3 regions of the Rahnella sp. EDr1-12 genome follow, and region 1 is predicted to be linked to each of the others. Evidence: predicted binding sites of a transcription regulator. Region 1 holds the regulator's gene; each other region holds the start of a gene.
What was found. The regulator LexA, encoded in region 1, represses DNA repair genes until DNA is damaged. The targets are predictions, from matches to a motif close to TNCTGTATGTACATACAGNA.
Positions count from the first base shown of each region.

Region 1 (7,758 bases):
CAGCTTATTGAACAAATCCTGACGGGCAGGAAGACGAGGACCGACGGCCGCCAGACGCAGACGGGAGAAGTGCATACGCGCTACGCGGGCCAGTTTCTGCGCGATGGTTTTATCCGTCCCGTGCTCGGTCGCCATGTAGCGCAACGAAACGGTATTGGAGAAACGGACAAAACTGTCGCGGCCCAGCCACAATACGGCGAAGAATTTCTGGATCCCGTTCAGCACGCGCAGATGCGGCGTGTCCTGACCTTCACGGCCTGGTGCCCGACCGAACATCACCGACACCGGCAACATCTGAATGTCTAATTCCGGGTTATTGCGGTGCAGGTCCAGATAGTCATGGAACAGCTTTACGGATTCCTGCTTCGGCGTGTAATACGAGAACACGCGCGGGCCTTCCGCGATAAACACGTGGCTTGGCAGCAGCGTTCCGTCGATATCCAGCGGGATCAGGGGATCGGGCAAATTCTGGGCGAGACACTGCGCACGCAGGGTCAGCAAATCTGCTTTGGAGTTATAAGGTAATACGTACAGGATCGGGCGCGTCGGGTCTAAGTGCAACTCGGTAACCGGATCTGTAGGTATGACTTTGCTCTTTACCAGCATCGAAAGCGGTAAATTCAATAATGTGTAATAAAGTCTACGCCAACCTGACATAAAAACGTGAAGCCTCTTGTTAGCCATTTCGCCGCAAGGATACCAGAAAGCTCAAATGAGATCTGTGGTGATGAGATACCATTAAACCGCTAAAATGCATCAAACACCCGAAGGACAACCCCTCAAGGATCAGTAACAGAATGGCGAACCAAGTCACTGGATTTACCCGAATTTATAAAGCAGCCGGTTACTCATGGAAAGGGCTGAAAGCGGCATGGCAGAATGAAGCTGCCTTTCGTCAGGAAGCCAGCGCTGCTATCCCGTTAATTTTTCTCTCTTTCTGGTTCGATGTCAGCAGCATTGAACGCATCTTACTCATAGGCTCAGTGGTGCTGGTTTGCGTGGTCGAACTGCTCAACAGCGCCGTGGAATGTGCGATTGACCGCATCGGACCTGAGTTCCACGTTCTTTCTGGCCGTGCAAAAGATATTGGCTCGGCTGCCGTACTGCTCACCATCATATTGGCGATTTTTGTCTGGGTCAGCATCTTTTGGCCGCGATGGTTCTGATTTGGAATCTGTCTTCCAGTAATCGTGCTTATGCACTGTTTTTATTCAATCTTAGGTTTTCATTGCCCGTTTAGCTGTATATACTCACAGCTAGACTGTATAAACAACCAGGGGGCGGAATGAAAGCTTTAACGACCAGACAACAAGAGGTCTATGACCTGATTCGCGATCATATCTCCACCACGGGTATGCCACCAACCCGCGCGGAGATTGCCGCTCGTCTTGGGTTCCGTTCCCCGAATGCTGCGGAAGAACATCTGAAAGCGCTGGCACGTAAAGGCGTGATCGAGATTGTTTCCGGCGCGTCACGCGGTATTCGTCTGCTGATGGAAGAAGAAGAAGGTTTACCGCTGATCGGCCGCGTTGCCGCCGGTGAACCTCTGCTCGCTCAGCAACATATCGAAGGGCATTATCAGGTTGATCCGGCGATGTTTAAGCCGAGCGCCGATTTCCTGCTGCGTGTCAGCGGTATGTCGATGCGTGATATCGGTATCCTCGACGGCGATTTACTGGCTGTTCATAAAACGCAGGACGTGCGTAATGGTCAGGTTGTCGTAGCCCGTATTGATGATGAAGTCACCGTGAAACGCCTGAAAAAACAGGGCAGCGTGGTGCAGTTATTGCCGGAAAACAGCGAGTTCCAGCCTATCGTGGTGGATTTACGTGAGCAGAATTTCAGTATTGAAGGGTTGGCCGTAGGCGTTATTCGCAACGGCGACTGGATTTAACCTTCGTACTTCGGGCTATCTCTGTGTTGGCTGCCTTCGCGAACCCTGGTCACATACTTGTGTATGCCCCCGACGTTCGTTCAGTTGCCGCCTTGATGTAACTCGAATGACTGGGTCAAATTGTTGATCCAAAGGGTCATGTTTTTGATTTGCGGGTCGTGAGCCGCCTCTGACATACCGCTAAGCTTTAACGTTTCATCTCGTCGCCCCTCTCGGGGCGATGTCATTTACAGGCATATCCCGAACCTCCGGCATGAGATTCTCTATGCAACAACATTCCCTTCTTCAAAAGCTAAAACACACCTTTTTGAGCCCGACCGATAAAGCCCTCTGGATGCTCGCGCTACCGATGATTTTTTCCAATATCACCGTGCCGTTGCTGGGGTTAGTGGATACGGCAGTGATCGGTCATCTCGACAGCCCCGACTATCTTGGCGGCGTTGCGGTCGGTTCGATGATCACCACCTTCCTGTTTATGATGCTGCTCTTTCTGCGCATGAGTACCACCGGTATGACCGCTCAGGCGCTCGGAGCGCAAGACAACCTGTTGCTGGCCCGCGCGTTCGTACAACCCTTTCTTCTGGCCGTGCTCGCCGGTGTGGTGATCTTGCTTTTCCGCCACCCTCTGATGGAAGGCGCTTTTCACATCGTCGGCGGGAGCCAGTCTGTGCTTGAACAGGCGCGGCTTTTTCTGGAGATCCGCTGGTACAGCGCCCCTGCGTCTCTGGCAAATCTGGTGATTTTGGGCTGGCTGCTTGGTATCCAGTACGTGCGCGGGCCGGTAATGCTGCTGATTGCCGGTAATCTGCTGAACATCGTGTTGGATCTTTGGCTGGTGATAGGGCTTGGCTGGAATGTCCGTGGTGCCGCCACGGCCACGGCCTGCTCAGAATATTTTACGCTGTTTATCGGATTGTTTTTGGTCTGGCGCGTGATGCAGCGCCGGGGCATCAGCCCTGCGCTGTTAACCTCTGCCTGGCGCGGTGATCTGCGGCGGCTGTTAAGTCTTAACCGCGACATTATGCTGCGCTCACTGCTTCTTCAACTTTGCTTTGCCTCACTGACCATTCTGGGGGCGCGTCTGGGCAGCCATATTGTGGCGGTCAATGCCGTGTTGATGAATCTTCTGACCTTCACCGCTTTTGCGCTCGACGGTTTTGCTTACGCCATTGAAGCCCATTCAGGTGAGGCGTTTGGCGCCCGCAATCGCGAAAAATTGCTCAATGTCTGGCGTGCCGCATGCCGTCAGGCCGGGCTGGTCGCTCTGGCATTTGCACTGATATACGCGCTGACCGGTGAACAGATTATCAATGCGCTGACGTCGTTACCGGAGCTGCGCCAGCTGGCCGATCGTTATCTTGGCTGGCAGATTGTTCTGCCGCTGGTGGCGGTGTGGTGTTATCTGCTCGACGGGATGTTTATCGGCGCCACGCGCGGAAGGGATATGCGTAACAGTATGGCGGTTGCCGCGCTGGGGTACGGGCTGACGCTGTTCACTTTGCCAATATTGGGTAACCACGCGCTTTGGCTGGCGCTGACGGTGTTCCTCGGATTACGTGGTATTGCACTGGGCTGGATATGGCACCGCTACTGGCAGCGCGACAGCTGGTTTTCATCGTCAGTTCACTGAATTAGCGGGCTTTTCAAACGGTGGGTAATCGCGGGTTGCCGTTATATCGTGCTTTGGAATAATCCTAATAATGGTTTTTATCCCTCCGATGGCAGGATAAATCGAAATTCTCTACTAACCTTTAAAGTGTTAAGCCCGAGCTGCAGCGGTAATCCGCAGCTCCACAACCCTAAGGTAACAGGAGATATTTTATGAATAAGGACCAAGCCGACGGTAACTGGAAGCAGTTTAAAGGCAAAGTAAAAGAAAAATGGGGCAAGCTGACCGATGATGACCTGACTGTCGTTGAAGGTAAACGCGATCAGCTGGTAGGGAAGATTCAGGAGCGTTACGGCTATCAGAAAGATCAGGCCGAAAAAGAGCTCAAAGATTGGGAATCAAGCAACAAATATCACTGGTAAAGCGCGACTCCCCCTCGCGTGTCAGTGACGTATCCTGAGATTTAGCTGCTCCTACCCGGAACGCTTCAGGATACGGGTACACGGATGTACCCAACTGCTTCACTGTATAAACTTGTGCAAAACGTCCATTACCCGAACATTTCACCCGCTAATGACCTTCCGCTATAAACTCCGCTTTAAACCCGACCCATCAGCGTTTCTTCACCACAATTGAATGATCGTGATCGCAGTGATCGTGGCTCTCGCAGGTTTCAACGACCTTGCAGTCGCCGCACAAGCCATGCGCTTCGACCACGGAATGACGCAGTTCAAAACCCGAATCCAGTGCCAGTTTCGCTAAGCGTTCTTCGATGCCGTCAGTGGTTTTTTCTGTTACCAGCCCGCAGCGATCGCAGATAAACAGCGCAGAGGTGTGGCTCGGCTCTTCGAAATGGTGGCACAGCACATAACTGTTGGCTGACTCGACCCGATGAATAAAGCCCTGTTCCAGCAGGAAATCCAGCGCCCGGTAAACGGTGGGCGGTTTAGCCTGTGGCTCGCTGACACGCAACAGATCCAGTAAATCATAGGCGCTGATCGCACCGGGTTGTTGCGCCATCAGACGCAGTACTTCCAGCCGCTGCGGGGTAAGGCGAACATTGCGCTGCTGGCAAAGTTCTTCAGCTTGTGAAAGTAATTTTTCCGGATTATTCAGGGTCATAGCAACGTTCTCTGAGCGCAGATGGGGGTCGATAAGCCACATCATGCGGCCATCTTTGATTTTATCATGCTTCGGCCAAATCGACGAATTATGCGCCGTTCAGCCCGCCATCGCGTCCAGTGCCTTTTCCACATACAGATAGCCAATGCCCATAATTTGCTGCTCCCGGCTCAGCGTGCCCGGTGCAATATGCGTCGCCTGAGTTTTGACATGATCGGTACGGTCAAAAGGATTGAGGCCGCTTTGTGCGCAGACGGTTTTCAGCCAGGCATCGCCAAAACCGCAACTGCGACCATAAAGATAAATGTGATTGATATTCAGAATGTTGAGGAAGTTATACAGGCTCAATCCCAGTGCGCGGGCGCCTTCCATCACCTGTTCGCAAATGGCGCTTTCGCCCTGATGATAGCGGTCGATCAGTTCCTGCGTTGAGGGCGTGCGGGTGAAAGAGTCCGCAGGCTCGAGCAGACGTGCTTTTTTCTTTAATGCCGACAATGACGCCAGTGTTTCGAGGCAACCATACCGCCCGCAGGCGCAACGGTCGCCGTGAGGATCAACGATGGTATGCCCAATCTGTCCGCTGCCAAACAGATTGCCGCGATAGATTTTGTCGTTGATTACGAAAGAGGAACCAATGCCGTAATCGACATTGATCACGCAAAAATCCTGATGATTATTAGTATTTTGCCATTTCTCCGCCAGCGCCAGCATGATGCAATCGTTATCCATCAGGATGTCGGTTTGCAGCTTTTCTTCCAGCAGATATTTAATCTCAATTTCACCGGTCCAGGGCGCCTGCGGCATCCGCTGTGACACGCCGGTGGTCGGATTGACCTGACCGTGGATCGCCAGCGCCAGCCGGATTTTCAGGCCGGGATAGTTTTTCCGGTACTGATGAAAGCAGGCTTCGATTTGCGCCAGCAGCGCATCCGGCGTTTTGACTGAAATTTCCGTCATCTGATATCCACTCAGCGGCAAAACCAGCCTGCTGACCAGAATACTTTCGATGCGGTAAGGCGTGATATTCAGGCACAGCACGGCGCTGCCGTCAGTGGCTATCTGATAACTGCCGCCACCCAGCCCGCGCGTGTGTAAATTCACCGGACTGTGGATGATCAATCCGTCACGTTGCAGATCGTCGAGGATCTTGCTGACCGCCGGGATCGACAGACGGGAAAGCCTGGCCAGCGTGGATTTACTGGCATTTTTCTCACGGTAAAGCAGCGTCATCAGCACCTGTTTATTGAACTGGCGCAGCCGCAGATTATTCAACCCGACCTCGGACATTTACTTAACCCCGTTTACTGAATTGCGTGACCGTAGCAAATTCCCCGCCCCGGTACGCTGCGTAGAATCCCGGAATTGATATTTCAGACTGGCGTACTGAGGGGAAATCATGAGCACAGCAGTAAAAGTCTGGCAGGAAGCGGTCGAACTCCCGACCTGGCTGACAGGAAAGCAGGACACGCACCCGATGTTTCTGGCGCACCGGGTTTATCAGGGCTCTTCCGGTGCGGTCTATCCGTACGGCGTGACGGATACGTTGACCGGCGAAAAGGTCATGAAAACCTATCAGGTGCTGTATCTGGAAAATGATTATCTAAAAATCATGCTGTTACCGGAGCTGGGTGGCCGTGTTCACCGCGCCTGGGACAAAATCAAACAGCGTGATTTTGTCTACTACAACGACGTCGTGAAACCCGCGCTGGTCGGCTTACTCGGGCCGTGGATTTCAGGTGGTATCGAATTTAACTGGCCGCAGCATCACCGTCCGACCACTTTTATGCCGGTGGATTTCACCGTACAGGCGCACAATAACGGCGCTCAAACCGTTTGGATGGGCGAAGTGGAACCGATGCGCGGCCTGCAGGTGATGACCGGTTTTACCCTCTTTCCCGATAAAGCGCTGCTGGAAATCAGTGCCAAAATTTACAACGGCAACCCGACGCCACGCCATTTCCTGTGGTGGGCAAATCCGGCAGTCACCGGCGGAGACGGTCATCAGAGCGTATTTCCGCCCGATGTCACCGCCGTTTTCGACCACGGTAAACGCGATGTTTCTTCCTTCCCGATCGCCACCGGCACCTACTACAAAGTGGATTATTCGGCGGGCGTGGATATCTCGCGCTACAAAAACATTCCTGTCCCGACGTCCTACATGGCCGACAAATCTGACTATGACTTCGTCGGCGCGTATGACCACGAGCAGCAGGGCGGATTGCTGCATATCGCTGACCATCACGTATCGCCGGGCAAAAAGCAGTGGACCTGGGGTAACTGCGATTTCGGCCGCGCGTGGGATCGCAACCTGACCGATAACAACGGGCCTTACATCGAGCTGATGACCGGCGTATTCACCGACAATCAGCCGGATTTCACCTGGCTGGATGCTTACGAGGAGAAGTGTTTCGTTCAGAACTTCCTGCCTTACAGCGATCTTGGCACGGTGCAGAATGCCTCTGAGCAGGCGGTCATCAAACTTGAACGTCACGGGCAAACACTGGCGTGGGGCGTTTACGCCGTCAGCCCGTTAATCGCCGCGCGAATTGAGATTGCTTCTGAGGATGGCACGCAAATTCTGCTGGAAAAGGACATCACTTTGCAGCCGGGCGACGTGCTTCAGGGCGAACCGAGCGGGGAATTTCCGTCGCGCCTGCGGCTGCGTTTGCGCGATGATCAGGGGCATGAACTGTTGTCTTATCTGGAGCATCAGGCCAGTGAAACGCCGTTACCGTCGCCTGCCAGCGCACCATTCCCCGCGCAGGACATCACTTCTGCCGACGAAGCCTGGTTTATCGGTCAGCATCTTGAGCAATACAACCATGCCAGCCAGGGAGCGGTGAATTATTACCGGCGCGGAGTGGAACTGGATCCACTGGATTACCGCTGCAATCTGGCGCTGGCCACACTCAGCTACAATCAGGCGAATTTCAGTCAGGCGCTGGTGTTTGCTGATGCGGCGCTGAGCCGGGCGCACCGGCTGAATAAGAATCCGCAATGCGGTCTGGCGAGCCTCGTCCGTGCGAATGCCCTTGAGCAAACCGGCGATGTTGATGCGGCTTTTGACAGTTATTACCGCGCGGTCTGGAGCGGGAACGCCAAATCCGGGGGCTTCTTCGGCCTGGCGCGGATT
Region 1 covers NZ_JBLZNY010000001.1:2,025,780-2,033,537, reverse strand. Annotated here, with positions in the region: gene plsB (glycerol-3-phosphate 1-O-acyltransferase PlsB) at 1-657, opposite strand, end outside; gene ACO0U8_RS09340 (diacylglycerol kinase) at 798-1,166, shown strand; gene lexA (transcriptional repressor LexA) at 1,286-1,894, shown strand; gene dinF (MATE family efflux transporter DinF) at 2,160-3,524, shown strand; gene ACO0U8_RS09325 (CsbD family protein) at 3,716-3,925, shown strand; gene zur (zinc uptake transcriptional repressor Zur) at 4,116-4,625, opposite strand; gene ACO0U8_RS09315 (ROK family transcriptional regulator) at 4,725-5,912, opposite strand; gene ACO0U8_RS09310 (DUF5107 domain-containing protein) at 6,022-7,758, shown strand, end outside.

Region 2 (7,758 bases), 1.4 Mb from region 1:
GCATGATGGCGTTTTGCATCAACGGTAAATCTAAGTCTTTCAGTGAGCTGTTTATGTCTCACCCGCCGCTGGATAAACGTATTGAAGCACTTCGCAGCGGCGAATATCTGAAGTAATCCTCAGATATTGCCCATAAAAATGCCCGGCAATCGCCGGGCATTTTGCTTTCTGAGATCTGCTCAGGATTTCAGGTCTTCAGCAGCCTTTTGACTGCTGGTTTTCTGCGTCATTCTGAGCAGGCTGACCAGCGCGCCGGTTCCTGCCAGCGTACCGGCCAGTATCAGTGATGCATGTGTGCCGTGTTCCGGAAACAGGTTAAACATCAGCGCCACCATAGCCGCACCGGTCGTCTGCCCCAGAAGACGTGCGGTGCCTAACAACCCGCTTGCTCCGCCGCTGCGGTTTCGCGGCGCGGAAGTGATGATGGTGTGATTATTGGGAGACTGAAATAGCCCGAACCCCGCGCCGCACAACAGCATTCGCCAGATAATATTCAGATGTGAAGGCTCAGGCGGTAGCAGTGACAGCGAAAACAATCCGATTGAAAAGACGATAAGCCCGATACCTCCGAGCATGCCGGGGTGATAACGCTCAACCAGGCGACCGGCGATGGGTGCCATCACCATGGTTGCTAACGGCCATGGCGTCAGCAGTAAACCGGTGTCGACAGAGTTCAGCCCTAACGTATTTTGCAGGAAGAAGGGCAGAGAGACGAACGCCAGCATCTGCGCACTGAAGGAACACAGCGATGTGCCGAGAGAGAGGCTGAAGATCGGGATACGCAGTAAATCTACCGGCAATAACGGGAAAGGCTGTGAGAGCTGACGGCGTACAAAGAACCAGCCAATTATCAGCAAGGCGATGACCTCAGCCAAAATTAAGCCATGATTCTGACCCTGAGCAAACCCGCTGATAGCGATGATGAGCAAACCGAAGGTCAGTGCATTCATCACGCTGCTGGTAAAATCAAAACGCTGCCCCTGACTGCGTGTCGAATTGGCGGGCAGGAATTTAAGACCTAAAAGCAACGCCGCGACACCGATCGGCACGTTAATGGCGAACAGCCATTGCCAGGATGCCACTGACAGGATCCCGGCAGCAATCGTCGGGCCGGCGGCAGAGGAGACGGCCACAATCAGCGCGTTAATTCCCACTCCACGCCCCAGAAAGCGTTGCGGATAGATGATCCTGATCAGCGCCGTATTGACGCTCATGATTGCCGCTGCGCCAAAACCTTGTAAAACCCGTGCAATGGTCAGCGTCATCAGGGAGTCTGACAAAGCGCAAAACAAAGATGTAATGCTAAAAACCAGCAGACCTGTTTGATAAATGCGGCGATAGCCGAAAATATCGCCCAGAGAGGCGAGTGAAAGCAGGGAGATGGTAATCGCCAGCTGATAGGCGTTGACGACCCAAATCGACGCGGCCGGGCTGGCGTGAAAGTCATTGGCAATGGTCGGCAGGGCTACGTTGGCTATCGCGCCATCCAGCACAGAAACGGTGATACCCAGTGCGATAGCCAAAATCGCGCCGTATCGCTGGGGAAGGGGAAGTCCGTCGTTGGGTATAGCATTTTGGGTCATAGGATCTGTCAGCGCATAGTCATCAGTGAGGGTAATATTACTACGCTAATGAACTGAAAGTGACAACAGTCACAGTCTGTGACGAATTATTTAGTCTATGCATATTATGAAACAGGGTTAACAGTTCTCACATTCCTGTTCAACGGCTTGATTGCTTCTGTGTGACGCTTGCCACTATAATAAAAACCACGTTCTATTTTTTTTGAAACAAAACCAACGCGAGCAGGTAATTCACTCTATGGCTATCGCAGATCTTGATAAGCAACCCGATTCCGTTTCTTCCGTTCTGAAAGTTTTTGGTATTTTACAGGCGCTCGGCGAAGAGCGTGAAATTGGTATTACTGAACTTTCTCAACGCGTAATGATGTCGAAAAGCACGGTGTATCGCTTTTTACAGACGATGAAATCTCTGGGTTACGTCGCGCAGGAAGGGGAGTCAGAGAAATATTCACTGACGCTCAAATTGTTCGAGCTGGGTGCAAAGGCGTTGCAAAACGTTGATCTGATCCGCAGCGCTGATATTCAGATGCGTGAATTGTCACGCCTGACGCGCGAAACCATCCACCTCGGCGCGTTGGATGAAGATGGCATTGTCTACATCCACAAAATCGATTCCATGTACAACCTGCGTATGCATTCCCGTATTGGCCGACGTAATCCGTTGCACACAACGGCGATTGGTAAGGTGCTGATGGCCTGGGGTGACAAAGCCGAAGTAAGCGCACTGTTGCAGGAAATTGAGTTCACCCGCAGCACTGAAAATACCATTATGAATGCCGCTGACTTACAAACAGCGCTCGATCAGGTACGTGAACAGGGCTTTGGGGAAGATAATGAAGAGCAGGAGCAGGGCCTTCGCTGTATCGCCGTGCCGGTGTTCGATCGTTTCGGCGTGGTGATTGCCGGATTAAGCATTTCCTTCCCGACAATTCGTTTCTCTGAAGAAAGTAAGAGTGACTATGTTGCAATGCTGCATACCGCAGCGCGTAACATTTCAGAGCAAATTGGTTTCCACGATTATCCATTCTGAATTTGTGCCGAGCAGAACGACGTCTTCGCAAACCGAAATGATGACACGTGAAACGAAATGTTAAGCTTTGATTGAACACCTGATGGTGTCGACTGTTTCACACTGGCCGTAGTCTCACAGAGATTACGGCTTTTTTGTGTGACTGAATGAGGAACCAGGCCCGATGTTAATGAACTGCGATGTGTGTTTCTGATTACTGAACATGCCGCCAAAGCCAGCGGTTTCGGCTAAACATGTTCAGCATTCAGAACTTAGCGGTGTGCCAGCTCAGCTGTTTCTTCTGAATCCATAACTGCTTTATCAGTTTGTTTCATGATCTGGCTGGTGATCGTACCGGCTGTCATGGAACCACTCACGTTCAGTGCAGTACGTCCCATATCAATCAGCGGTTCCACTGAAATCAACAATGCAACCAGGGTAACCGGCAGGCCCATTGCCGGGAGCACGATCAGGGCTGCAAATGTTGCGCCGCCACCCACACCGGCTACACCGGCAGAGCTCAGGGTGACGATACCCACTAATGTTGCAATCCACACCGGATCAAACGGGTTGATGCCGACCGTTGGCGCCACCATCACTGCCAGCATGGTTGGATATAAACCTGCACAACCGTTCTGACCAATCGTTGCACCGAAGGATGCGGCGAAGCTGGCGATGGATTCAGGAATACCCAGACGGCGAGTTTGCGCTTCAACACTTAGCGGAATAGTTGCTGCACTTGAACGGCTGGTAAAGGCGAAAGTGAGCACCGGCCACACTTTACGGAAGAATTTCATCGGATTCACGCCGGTGAAAGACAACAGAATGGCATGGACGACAAACATAATCGCCAGACCCAAATACGAGGCCACAACGAAGCTGCCGAGCTTAACGATATCCTGAATGTTGGAGCCGGCCACGACTTTGGTCATTAAAGCCAGTACGCCGTACGGGGTCAGTTTCATCACCAGACGTACAAGCTTCATCACCCATGCCTGCAGGGTATCGATGAAGACCAGAACACGCGGGCCTTTTTCAGCATCGTCTTTCACCAACTGCAGGGCAGCAACGCCCACGAAGGCGGCAAAGATCACTACGCTGATGATCGACGTCGGGCTTGCACCGGTCAGGTCGGCAAACGGGTTCTTAGGAATAAAGGAAAGGATCAGCTGAGGTACACTCAGATCAGCCACTTTACCCACATAGTTGGATTGAATCGCCGTCAGACGCGCTGTTTCTTGCGTGCCTTGTACCAGACCTTCGGCGGTGAGTCCGAACAGACCGGTGACGAAGATACCCACCAGGGAGGCGATAAGCGTGGTAAACAACAGGGTACCGATGGTCAGGAAACTGATTTTACCTAAAGAAGATGCATTATGCAGTTTCGCCACGGCACTGAGAATTGACACAAAGACCAGCGGCATTACGATCATTTGCAGTAACTGAACGTAGCCGTTGCCGACAATATTGAACCAGGTAATTGACGTTTTCAGAATCGGGTCATCTGAACCATAGATCAGTTGCAGTGCCAGACCGAATACCACACCCAGACCCAAACCGGCCAGGACTTTTTTTGCCAGGCTCCATTGTTTATGACGTGTTTGCGCCAGCAATAAAAGCAAAGCGACAAAGACCACTACGTTAAGAACGAGCGGAAGATTCATACCAAACTCCAGACTTATAGTTTTATATTTAAACGGGTGTTCCCAAAGGGATTGCACCATCCCATAGCGTTGGGGTGCAGAATATCAGTTTGGGTGCCCGATCATTTATATCCAAAAAGAATGCATTATAACTTTTCGATGGTTTTTGTATTTATTTTCACCACATCGTCGCTATTTCAGTCTGATCAGATGAACAGCTTCAAAAGATGATTAAAAATGTCAGGATTGATTGCACCAATAATGGGCGTCCAGTCTGGCCAGAACAGCGTAAGCCCCACCAGCATCAGACAGAGCGTTCGTTCCAGCTGATTACCTTTCTGACTGTTAATAATGGGCAGGCGAAAGCGCCACCGGCATGGCCAAAGCAGGGGAACCCCCGCTGGCGTGAGCATATCTGCAAGTATATGACTGAGATAACCAATGATCATGGCATGAAAAGCATCAGCCGGAATAACCCAGTCGTGGGGGAAATGCGTGCGTAGCAGGAAAATGCCGCCAATGACGGCCAGCAAACTGTGTGTAAAACCGCGATGCCCGAAGGCGCGTGCTATGGGGTGAGAAATCCATTTCAGACGCTGGCCAATCAGAGATTTGGGATGATCGATGTCCGGCAACAGGCAGGTCAGTAATGAACCGGGAATAATATGCCACCAGTCGCCGTGCGCCAGCTCGGGAGAGAGCTGCGCCTTCTTGGCAAATACCGCACAGGCGATAGAAAAAATGAGGTGGCCTTCCGCCGTCATGACGCGTCCGAACTGGATAACTGTTATTTTATCCAGTATAAGTGAAACTGTCACAATCTTGAAAGCAGAACCCTGTAACTAATTGTCAACGGTATGATTAAAATGAAAAAGGCGTATAAAAATACGCCTTAATACTGTCACGTATTCTCAGTTAGCGTGCCAGCCAGCCTCCGTCCACGGCAATGGTATATCCATTGACGTAATCAGACGCTTGAGAGGCCAGAAACACCACCGGCCCCATTACATCTTCCGGTAAACCCCAGCGTCCCGCAGGAATACGATCGAGGATCTCCTTGCTGCGTTCACCGTCTGAACGGAGCTGCTCAGTATTATTAGTCGCCATATAGCCCGGCGCAATAGCATTGACGTTAACCCCATGTTTGGCCCATTCATTGGCCATCAGTCGCGTAAGGCCCATCACCGCACTTTTAGACGCTGTATACGAAGGTACGCGGATCCCACCCTGATAGGATAACATTGAGGCAATGTTGATGATTTTCCCGCCGGTGCCTTGCTTAATAAACTGTTTAGCCACTGCCTGAGACATAAAGAATAACGTCTTACTGTTGACGTTCATCACGTCGTCCCAGTTTTTTTCACTGAACTCAATGGCATCTTCGCGGCGAATAATGCCTGCATTGTTAACCAGAATATCAATATGGCCGAACTCATTAAGCGCCTGAACAATCAGTTCAGGAATGCCCTGAATACTGCTCAGATCGGCACGGAGATCCAGAAAACGGCGTCCGGTAGCCATGATTTTTTCAGCCGTTTCGCCTGGCTCAGAAACATTAATGCCCACGATGTCGCACCCGGCCTGCGCCAGTCCCAGCGCCATTCCTTGTCCAAGACCCGTGTTGCAACCGGTCACAATGGCGACTTTACCTGTTAATTCAAACGCATTGAGGATCATAATCAGAGTCTCTTTTGCTTCGGCACGTTCGCCTGAAAGATTGGATGACTCCGCCATATCATGGCGGAGTCGCTGGATTAGCGAATTTCGCTGACTTTGACGTGATCCATATCGTCGAAGACCTGGTTTTCTCCCACCATGCCCCAGATAAAGGTGTAATTCTTAGTACCGACGCCGGAATGGATCGACCAGCTGGGTGAAATTACGGCTTGTTCGTTATGCACCAGCAGATGGCGCGTTTCCTGTGGTTTGCCCATCATATGGAAGACGGCGGTTTCTTCTTCCATGTTGAAGTAGAAATACACTTCCATGCGGCGTTCATGCGTATGGCACGGCATGGTATTCCACAGGCTGCCTTCTTCCAGCTTGGTCAGCCCCATGGTCAGCTGACAGGTTTCCAGCACGTCCGGAACAATGAATTTGTTGATTGTCCGGCGGTTGCTGGTGGCAGCATCACCGATGGTTTGCGGCGATGCTTCTGCCAGCGTGATTTTTTTGTTTGGGAAAGTGGTGTGCGCAGGGGCGCTGTTGTAATAGAACTTGGCGGGTTTTGTCGTATCAATGCTGCTGAATTCAACCTGCTTTGCGCCTTTGCCCACATACAGCGCTTCTTCATGACCAATCTCATACGTTGTGCCATCAACGACGATAATACCTGGCCCGCCAATGTTTATCACGCCCAACTCACGTCGCTCAAGGAAATAGCTGACACCGAGTTGCTTACCGACTTCATCACCGACAGAAACCGATTTTTCAGCGGGCATTACGCCACCGACGATGATGCGGTCGATATGGCTATAGGTCATGGTGTAAGTATTTCTTTCGAAAATTTTCTCGATAAGAAATTCGCGGCGTAACTCAGCAGTATCGAGCGTTTTAGCGTGGTCGCTGTGAATGCTTTGACGAACTTGCATGTCGTGCCTCTTGTGCGTTGTGTTGTGCATATAAAGGAGGACTTGCCGGGCTAGTCTGACCGTTGCGTGGCAGTGACAGCGTACAGAAGCAGGAGAGCTCCCGGCTCGTCCGTGTTGCAGAAATCATAAGGTCATCGGTATATGAATTCAATAAAAATGAAATAACGTTTTATTTATTTTTGAGGCAGCTCAAGATTTCTGACATTAATCCGTTGTGATGTCAGTTTTAGTGCAGATAACGCGAGGGATTTAGCAGGAGGAGAGGAGGCGCAGCTGCAAGAATGCGCTGCGCCTCAGGTTCAGCTGATGTGCGAAGGACGCAATTCTTCGAGAGTAGAAAGCCGGCTATCGGCCAGGGCCCAGCGAGGATCTGCACTGAACTCATGAGCCGGCACCACTATTGAGCGCATACGTGCCGCTTTCGTCGCGATCATGCCGTTAAACGAGTCTTCCAGCGTCACGCAATGCAGCGGATCCACCTGTAACTGTGCGGCGGCGAGTAAGTAAACTTCCGGATGTGGCTTGCTGTAGGGTAAGTGTTCTGCAGAGACGCGAACCTGAAAATACGATTGCAGGTTAAACATTTCCAGTACGGTATCCAGCATATGCAGTGGCGATGCTGAGGCCAGACCGATCTTCAGCCCCTGATCGCGGCAAAGCTCCAGCGCGTGCGTGACGCCAGGCAACAGCGGGCGAGTTTGTTCCACCAGTTCAAGGGTGCGGGCGATGACCATCGCCGATGCTTCTTCCTGGCTTGGGCCTTGCCACGGCAATACCTGATACCACATCCGCACCACCTGATCGATGCGCAAACCAAGGGTATCCGGCAGTAAATGGCGCTGTGAGATATCCACACCGAGGCTGCTAAAAACATCCAGCTCTGCCTGAACCCATAAAGGTTCAGAGTCAATCAACAGACCATCCATATCGAA
Region 2 covers NZ_JBLZNY010000001.1:590,474-598,231, reverse strand. Annotated here, with positions in the region: gene htpX (protease HtpX) at 1-116, shown strand, start outside; gene ACO0U8_RS02645 (MFS transporter) at 180-1,583, opposite strand; gene kdgR (DNA-binding transcriptional regulator KdgR) at 1,822-2,613, shown strand; gene ACO0U8_RS02635 (L-cystine transporter) at 2,865-4,256, opposite strand; gene ACO0U8_RS02630 (metal-dependent hydrolase) at 4,442-4,999, opposite strand; gene kduD (2-dehydro-3-deoxy-D-gluconate 5-dehydrogenase KduD) at 5,151-5,912, opposite strand; gene kduI (5-dehydro-4-deoxy-D-glucuronate isomerase) at 5,990-6,826, opposite strand; gene hxpB (hexitol phosphatase HxpB) at 7,126-7,758, opposite strand, start outside.
Region 2: ACO0U8_RS02630 (metal-dependent hydrolase) is a predicted target of LexA. The motif match lies at 5,018-5,037, and genes of this name have one in related genera.

Region 3 (7,758 bases), on a different contig from region 1:
GGTCCGACGCTGCTGGAAGATTTTATTCTTCGCGAGAAAATTACGCATTTTGACCACGAGCGCATTCCCGAACGTATCGTTCATGCCCGTGGCGCTGCGGCACATGGCTATTTTCAGCCGTACCGCAGTATGAAATCTGTCACCAAAGCCAGTTTCCTGTCTGATCCGAAAAAACAAACCCCCGTGTTTGTGCGTTTTTCTACCGTGCAGGGATCACGCGGCTCTGCGGATTCTGTCCGCGATATTCGCGGCTGGGCCACCAAGTTTTATACCGATGAAGGCATTTACGATCTGGTCGGCAATAACACGCCGGTATTCTTCATTCAGGATGCCCACAAGTTCCCGGACTTTGTGCATGCGGTGAAACCTGAACCTCACAACGAAATCCCGCAGGGGGCCAGCGCGCACGATTCCTTCTGGGATTACGTCTCGCTGCAACCTGAAACGCTGCATAACGTATTCTGGGCAATGTCCGATCGGGGGATCCCGCGCAGCTATCGCACGATGGAAGGCTTCGGGATCCACACTTTCCGTTTTGTGAATGCGAAGGGAAAATCCACGTTTGTCCGTTTCCACTGGAAGCCACTGGCAGGTAAAGCGTCGTTGCTGTGGGATGAAGCGCAGAAACTGGCCGGTAAAGATGCGGATTTCCATCGCCGTGATTTATGGGAAGCCATTGAAGCCGGTGATTATCCTGAGTATGAGTTGGGTGTTCAGCTGATCCCGGAAGAAGACGAATTCAAATATGATTTTGATTTGCTCGACCCGACCAAACTGATCCCGGAAAAACTGGTGCCGGTGCAGCTTATTGGCAAGATGGTGCTAAACCGTAACCCGGACAACTACTTTGCCGAAACCGAGCAGGTCGCCTTCCACCCCGGCCACGTCGTACCGGGCATTGATTTCACTAATGATCCGTTGTTGCAGGGGCGGCTTTTCTCGTATACCGATACGCAAATCAGCCGTCTTGGCGGGCCAAATTTCCACGAAATTCCGATTAACCGGCCAACCTGCCCGTACCACAATTTCCAGCGTGACGGCATGCACCGCCAGGATGTTGATACCAATCCGGCGAACTATGAGCCGAATTCCATTAACAATAACTGGCCGAGAGAAACCCCTCCGGCAGCATCGGGCGGCGGGTTTGAAAGCTATCCTGAACGCATTGATGCGGAAAAAGTCCGCCAGCGCAGTGAATCGTTTGCCGAGTTTTATGCGCAGCCGCGCCTGTTCTGGCTAAGTCAGACGCCGGTGGAGCAGGAGCATATCGCAGGCGCTTTCTCGTTTGAGTTATCCAAAGTTGTGCGGCCTTACATCCGCGAACGTGTTGTTGATTTACTGGCCCGCGTCGATCAGTCTCTGGCCCAACAAGTGGCGAAAAATGTCGGCATTACGCTTTCGCCGGACACGCTGAAAATCAAACCGCCAAAACCGGTAAATGGTCTGGAAAGCGATCCTTCTCTCAGCCTGTATGCCAGTGGCAAAGGCGTGATTAAAGGGCGGCAGGTCGCGCTGTTATTAGGTGACGGTGTCAATGCAGCGGATGTGCTGGAAACCTTGCAGGCGCTTCAGGCCGTTGGCGTTCACCCTAAACTGCTGGCCAGCCATTTAGGCACGGTCACGGCCGATGATGGTTCGACATTGCCGATTGATGCCACGTTTGCCGGTTCGCCGTCGATCACGGTTGACGCAGTGATTGTGCCGCACGGGCATATCGACGCATTGCTGATGAGTGGGGATGCGCGGCATTACGTCCTTGAAGCCTATAAACATCTGAAAGTTATTGGCCTGAGCGGTGATGCGCGACGCTTCAAATCATTGCTGGGGCTTAAAGATGATGTGGCGGAAGAGGGGATCATAGAAGGCGAAAAAGCGGAAGGTGCCTTGCTGAAAGCCTTTGTGAAAAACTTAGCGAAACACCGGATCTGGTCACGCAGCGCTGCGGCAGATGCTGTTCCTGCCTGACAGGTTAACCCGCACCCGGCAGGCAGAGCCTTGTTATAAGGCAATGCCTGCTTTTTTATGCCTGCCACGAAATCAGACCGTTTAAAAATTCGTCTTTTGCGCTGTAATTTGTGACTAACATCACAAATTAAATGTATGCGTTATTCTTGTTGTTACATCATAGTGACGGCCATCACGAAATAACGTCACAATGTTCAGTACAGTTGCCGGGTGTTCCTCCTGCCAATTTATGACCTTACACACAGAGGAGTTTGTTATGTCTCAGCCTGAAGTTTTCCATCTTGGCCTGGCCAAAAAAGATTTAAACGGCGCGACGCTGGCGATTGTACCCGGCGACCCTGAGCGCGTTGAGAAGATTGCCAAACTGATGGAGAACCCGGTTCGCCTGGCTTCCCACCGCGAATTTACCTCATGGCGCGCTGAGCTTGACGGCAAATCTGTGATTGTCTGCTCAACCGGTATCGGGGGTCCTTCCACCTCTATCGCGGTTGAGGAGCTGGCTCAGCTCGGCATCCGTACCTTCCTGCGCGTCGGTACTACCGGTGCCATCCAGCCACACATCAGTGTGGGCGACGTGCTGGTCACCACCGCCGCCGTTCGCCTTGATGGCGCGAGCCTGCACTTTGCACCGATGGAATTCCCGGCAGTGGCCGATTTCGCCTGTACCACTGCGCTGGTTGCTGCGGCTGAGTCCGTGGGTGCACAAACTCACATCGGCGTGACCGCGTCTTCTGACACCTTCTACCCAGGCCAGGAGCGTTATGATACTTACTCTGGCCGCGTGGTTCGTCGCTTTAAAGAATCGATGAAAGAGTGGCAGGAAATGGGCGTCATGAACTATGAAATGGAATCTGCCACCCTGCTGACCATGTGTGCAAGCCAGGGCCTGCGTGCAGGTATGGTTGCCGGTGTCATTGTGAACCGTACGCAGCAGGAAATTCCTGATGCAGAAACCATGAAAAAGACAGAAAGCCACGCGGTTAAGATCGTGGTAGAAGCCGCCCGCCGCCTGGTCTGATTTTACCGTTCTCAAACAAGATATCACCCCGATGGGCTGCCTCTGGCGGCCCATTTTTTTGCCCATTGCCGGTGATCTGTTAAGGTCATGTTAATAGTGAATCTGGAATACTGTCTTTCATTCCGCCTCCGCTTTCATGAAAAAAGGAACTGCATTTTTGACTGTTAACGACATTCTTGATTACACCACCACTTTCATCCGCGCTCATCAGGTATGGGCTGCGCCGATTGTTTTCTTTCTGGCGTTCGGTGAGTCGCTCGCTTTCCTGTCATTGCTGCTTCCTGCAACCTTCATTTTGCTCGGGCTCGGCGCACTGATTGGCGAAACCGGTATTCCTTTCTGGCCCATTTGGGCGGCAGCGGCAGCCGGGGCGTTCTTCGGCGACTGGCTCTCCTATTGGGTCGGTGCCCATTACCAGGATCGCGTTGGTAATTTCTGGCCATTCTCCCGCCATCCGCAAATGTTAGTTCGCGGCCATGCCTTTTTTGATAAATGGGGCATGCCGGGTGCATTCATCGGCCGTTTCTTTGGCCCGCTTCGCGCCGTGGTTCCACTGGTCGCCGGAATTTGCGGTATGCCACAAAAGTATTTCCAGATTGCCAACGTCAGCTCGGCGTTGATCTGGGCCTTCGGCATTCTTGCGCCGGGTGCGTTTGGTATCCAATGGCTGAGCCGCTGGTTGTGAATCCTGCGCTCTGCCTTTGGCCGTCGCAAGGGGGGAAATGCAGAGAAATTCCATTCTGGAAGGCATCCCGCAAAGGCGCGATGCAACAGAAAATAGACTGGACATCCATACAGCCTGCTATTACCGTGACCGCAGGTGATTTGAAGAGGGAAAACGTGTGGATATCAGCATTCTGACTGCCCTGGGCGCGGGGTTAATCGGCTTAGTTGTGGGCTGGCTGGTGGCCAGTTTACGTCAGCAACAACAGCAAACTGAGTTCGAGACTCAGCGCCGTCTTCTGGAGCAATCGCTGGAACAGGTGAGAGCAGAAAACGAAACGGTTAAAAGTGACCGGCAGTTCTCATTGCAGCAAATCCGGGAAGCAGAGCTGGAACTGCGCAAGCTTCATAGCCTGCAGGCGGCCAGTCAGGAAAAATTGCAGTTGCTGGCGCACTGGCAAAACGAGTGCGAGCAATTGAATCAGGAGCTGCGCGCGCAGCGTGAAATCAACAGCGCGCAGGAAGCCGAGTTGCGTGAGGTTTCCACCCGTCTGGATGAAACCCGCATGGCCGCCGAAGATAAACAGCGCCTGCTGATCAACAGCGAGCAGCGTCTGAGCAGCCAGTTCGAAAATCTCGCGAACCGCATCTTCGAGCAAAACGGCCGCCGCGCTGATGAACAGAACAAACAGAGCCTCGATAAACTTTTGCTGCCGTTGCGCGAGCAGCTTGATGGTTTCCGCCGTCAGGTGCAGGACAGCTTTGGTCAGGAAGCGCGAGAACGGCATACGCTGGCGCACGAAATCCGTAATCTGCAGCAGCTGAATGTTGAGATGGCGCGCGAAGCCGTCAACCTGACCAAAGCGCTGAAAGGCGATAATAAAACCCAGGGCAACTGGGGCGAAGTGGTACTCAGCCGTGTGCTTGAAGCCTCCGGGTTGCGTGAGGGGCATGAGTATCAGACGCAGGTCAGCGTGCAGGTAGACAGTAACAGCCGGATGCAGCCTGACGTTGTGGTGCGTTTGCCGCAGAACAAAGACGTCGTGATTGACGCCAAAATGACGCTGGTGGCTTATGAGCGTTACTTCAACAGTGAAGATGATGGCGAACGGGAAGTGGCGCTCAACGAGCATATCGCGTCGGTTCGCGGGCATATCCGTTTACTGGGGCGCAAAGATTATCAGCAGCTTCCCGGCTTGCGCAGCCTCGATTATGTCCTGATGTTTATCCCCGTCGAACCTGCGTTTCTGCTGGCCATCGACCGGGAGCCCGAATTGATCAGCGAAGCACTCCGGCACAACATTATGCTTGTCAGCCCGACAACGCTGCTGGTGGCATTACGTACCATCAGCAATTTGTGGCGCTACGAGCATCAAAGCCAGAACGCTAAACGTATCGCCGATCGCGCGGCGCGCCTGTATGACAAACTGCGCCTTTTCGTCGACGATATGGAATCGATGGGGCAAAGTCTGGACAAAGCGCAGGGCAGTTATCGCTCTGCGATGAATAAACTCTCGCAAGGGCGTGGTAATCTCATCGGGCAGGTGGAAAGTTTTCGCGCGCTGGGCGTTGAAGTTAAACGGCCTATCAGCCCCTCTCTGGCTGAGATAGCCAGAGCGGAAAACGAGCCTGAGGATACCGCATCTCTGCCCGAGACTTCTGATGCGCAAGAAGAACAGACGTTGAACCCGCATGAGTGATCATGCTTAGCCACCGGGCACTCGTTTTGACCGATTTTATGATTCAAATGATGAATCTTTGCAATATGTTGAATCAGCATCGGTGATGGGGCTTTCTAACGGGTTCTGATACACTTCTCCCCAAAAGTTCGACTGAAAAAGCAGGCAAATAAAATGGAAAAGCAGACGCAGGAAACTACGCATTTCGGTTTTCGCACGGTAGCTAAAGATGACAAGCAGGGAATGGTGGCAGATGTCTTCCATTCCGTTGCGGCAAAATATGACCTGATGAATGACCTGATGTCTTTCGGTATTCATCGTATCTGGAAACGCTTCACCATTGATTGCAGCGGTGTCCGCCGTGGTCAGCGCGTACTGGATCTGGCAGGCGGTACCGGTGATCTGACCGCGAAGTTCTCCCGACTGGTCGGCGAGACGGGCGAAGTTGTTCTGGCGGATATCAACGATTCCATGCTGAAAATGGGACGCGAAAAACTGCGTAACCTCGGCATTGTGGGTAACGTCAGCTACGTTCAGGCTAACGCCGAAGCCCTGCCTTTCCCTGATAATTACTTCGATTGCATCACCATTTCTTTCGGTTTGCGTAACGTGACCGAAAAAGAGAAAGCGTTGCGTTCAATGTTCCGCGTGCTTAAGCCGGGTGGCCGTTTACTGGTGCTGGAATTCTCCAAACCCCAGCTGAAACCGCTGAGCAAAGCCTATGACACCTATTCCTTCCACATTTTGCCGCGCATTGGCGAACTGGTTGCACAAGATGCCGAAAGCTATCGTTATCTCGCTGAATCTATCCGCATGCACCCCGATCAGGAAACGCTGAAGGGCATGATGGGCGACGCCGGTTTTGAGAATGTGATTTATCACAATCTCACCGGGGGCATTGTGGCGCTGCACCGGGGTTTCAAATTCTGATATGAGTATGCCGATGTTGTTAACGCCGCTACTGACTGCCGCTATCGAGACGCCGCTTAATTACCTGCTTTTCAGAGACCGCAGCATGAAGGCGGCGCGGACGCGTCTGGCAGGTAAAGTTCTGCGTGTTGAATTGCAGGAACTGAGTACCCCGCTGACGTTTGTCTTCAGTGAGCAAAAAATTGATGTCCTCGGGCAATGGGATGGCGTGGCAGATTGCACCGTCACCTCAACACTCTCCGTGTTGCATAAGCTGCGCGATCGCCAGCAGTTATCGCCGCTCATGCGCAGCGGTGAGCTGGTGGTCGAAGGCGATATTTCTGTGGTGCAGCAACTGGTTGCGTTGCTGGATATGGCCGAGTGGGAACCAGCGGAATTCCTGGCACCTTATATCGGTGATATTGCTGCTCAGGGCGTTAGCCAGGCGGTGCAGGGCGGTTTCCGTTTCCTGCAAAAAGGGCTTAAACATCAGCAAAACTACGTCGCGCAGACGCTGACTGAAGAGTGGAAAATGGCTCCCGGTCCGCTGGAAGTGGTGTGGTTTAGTGATGAAGTCTCCGCATTGGCAGGCGAGCTGGATACACTGGAGAAACGTATCGAAAAACTGGAGGGCAAACCGTGACGCCAAGGGAAATGCGACGTTTATATCTGATTATCCGCATGTTTCTCATCTACGGCCTTGACGAACTCATCCCTAAAATCCGTTTGACGTTGCCGCTGCGCATGGGCCGTTATCTGTTTTTCTGGTTACCAAATCGTCATAAAGAAAAGCCGCTGGGTGAGCGTATGCGTCTTGCGCTGGAAGAATTAGGTCCGGTTTGGATCAAGTTCGGCCAGATGATGTCTACACGTCGCGATCTTTTCCCGCCTCATATTGCCGACCAGCTTGCTCTGCTTCAGGATCACGTTCCTCCTTTTGATGGCGCGCTGGCACGTAAGCAAATTGATACCGCGTTGGGCGGCCCGCTGGAAAACTGGTTCGATGAATTTGACCAGACGCCGCTGGCTTCCGCCTCGATTGCTCAGGTGCATACCGCGGTGCTCAAAGAGAATGGCAAACCTGTCGTTCTGAAGGTGATCCGCCCGGATATTTTACCGACCATCAAAGCAGATATCCGTCTGATGTCGCGCCTTGCCGGTTGGGTGCCGCTTCTGCTACCGGATGGTCGCCGTTTGCGTCCGCGTGAAGTGGTTCGCGAATATGAAAAAACGTTGCTTGATGAGCTGAACCTGCTGCGTGAAGCGGCCAATGCCATTCAGCTGCGTCGTAATTTTGAAGGCAGCCCGATGCTGTATGTGCCGGAAGTGTATCCGGACTACTGCAGCGAGCGTCTGATGGTGATGGAACGCATCTACGGAATTCCTGTTTCGGATGTTGAGGCGCTGAAAAAACAGGGCACCAACATGAAATTACTGGCGGAGCGTGGTGTTCAGGTCTTCTTTACCCAGGTTTTTCGCGACAGTTTCTTCCATGCTGACATGCATCCCGGTAACATTTTCGTC
Region 3 covers NZ_JBLZNY010000008.1:15,430-23,187, reverse strand. Annotated here, with positions in the region: gene katE (catalase HPII) at 1-1,965, shown strand, start outside; gene udp (uridine phosphorylase) at 2,222-2,983, shown strand; gene ACO0U8_RS21780 (DedA family protein) at 3,120-3,668, shown strand; gene rmuC (DNA recombination protein RmuC) at 3,826-5,346, shown strand; gene ubiE (bifunctional demethylmenaquinone methyltransferase/2-methoxy-6-polyprenyl-1,4-benzoquinol methylase UbiE) at 5,500-6,255, shown strand; gene ubiJ (ubiquinone biosynthesis protein UbiJ) at 6,269-6,877, shown strand; gene ubiB (ubiquinone biosynthesis regulatory protein kinase UbiB) at 6,874-7,758, shown strand, end outside.
Region 3: rmuC (DNA recombination protein RmuC) is a predicted target of LexA. The motif match lies at 3,764-3,783, and genes of this name have one in related genera.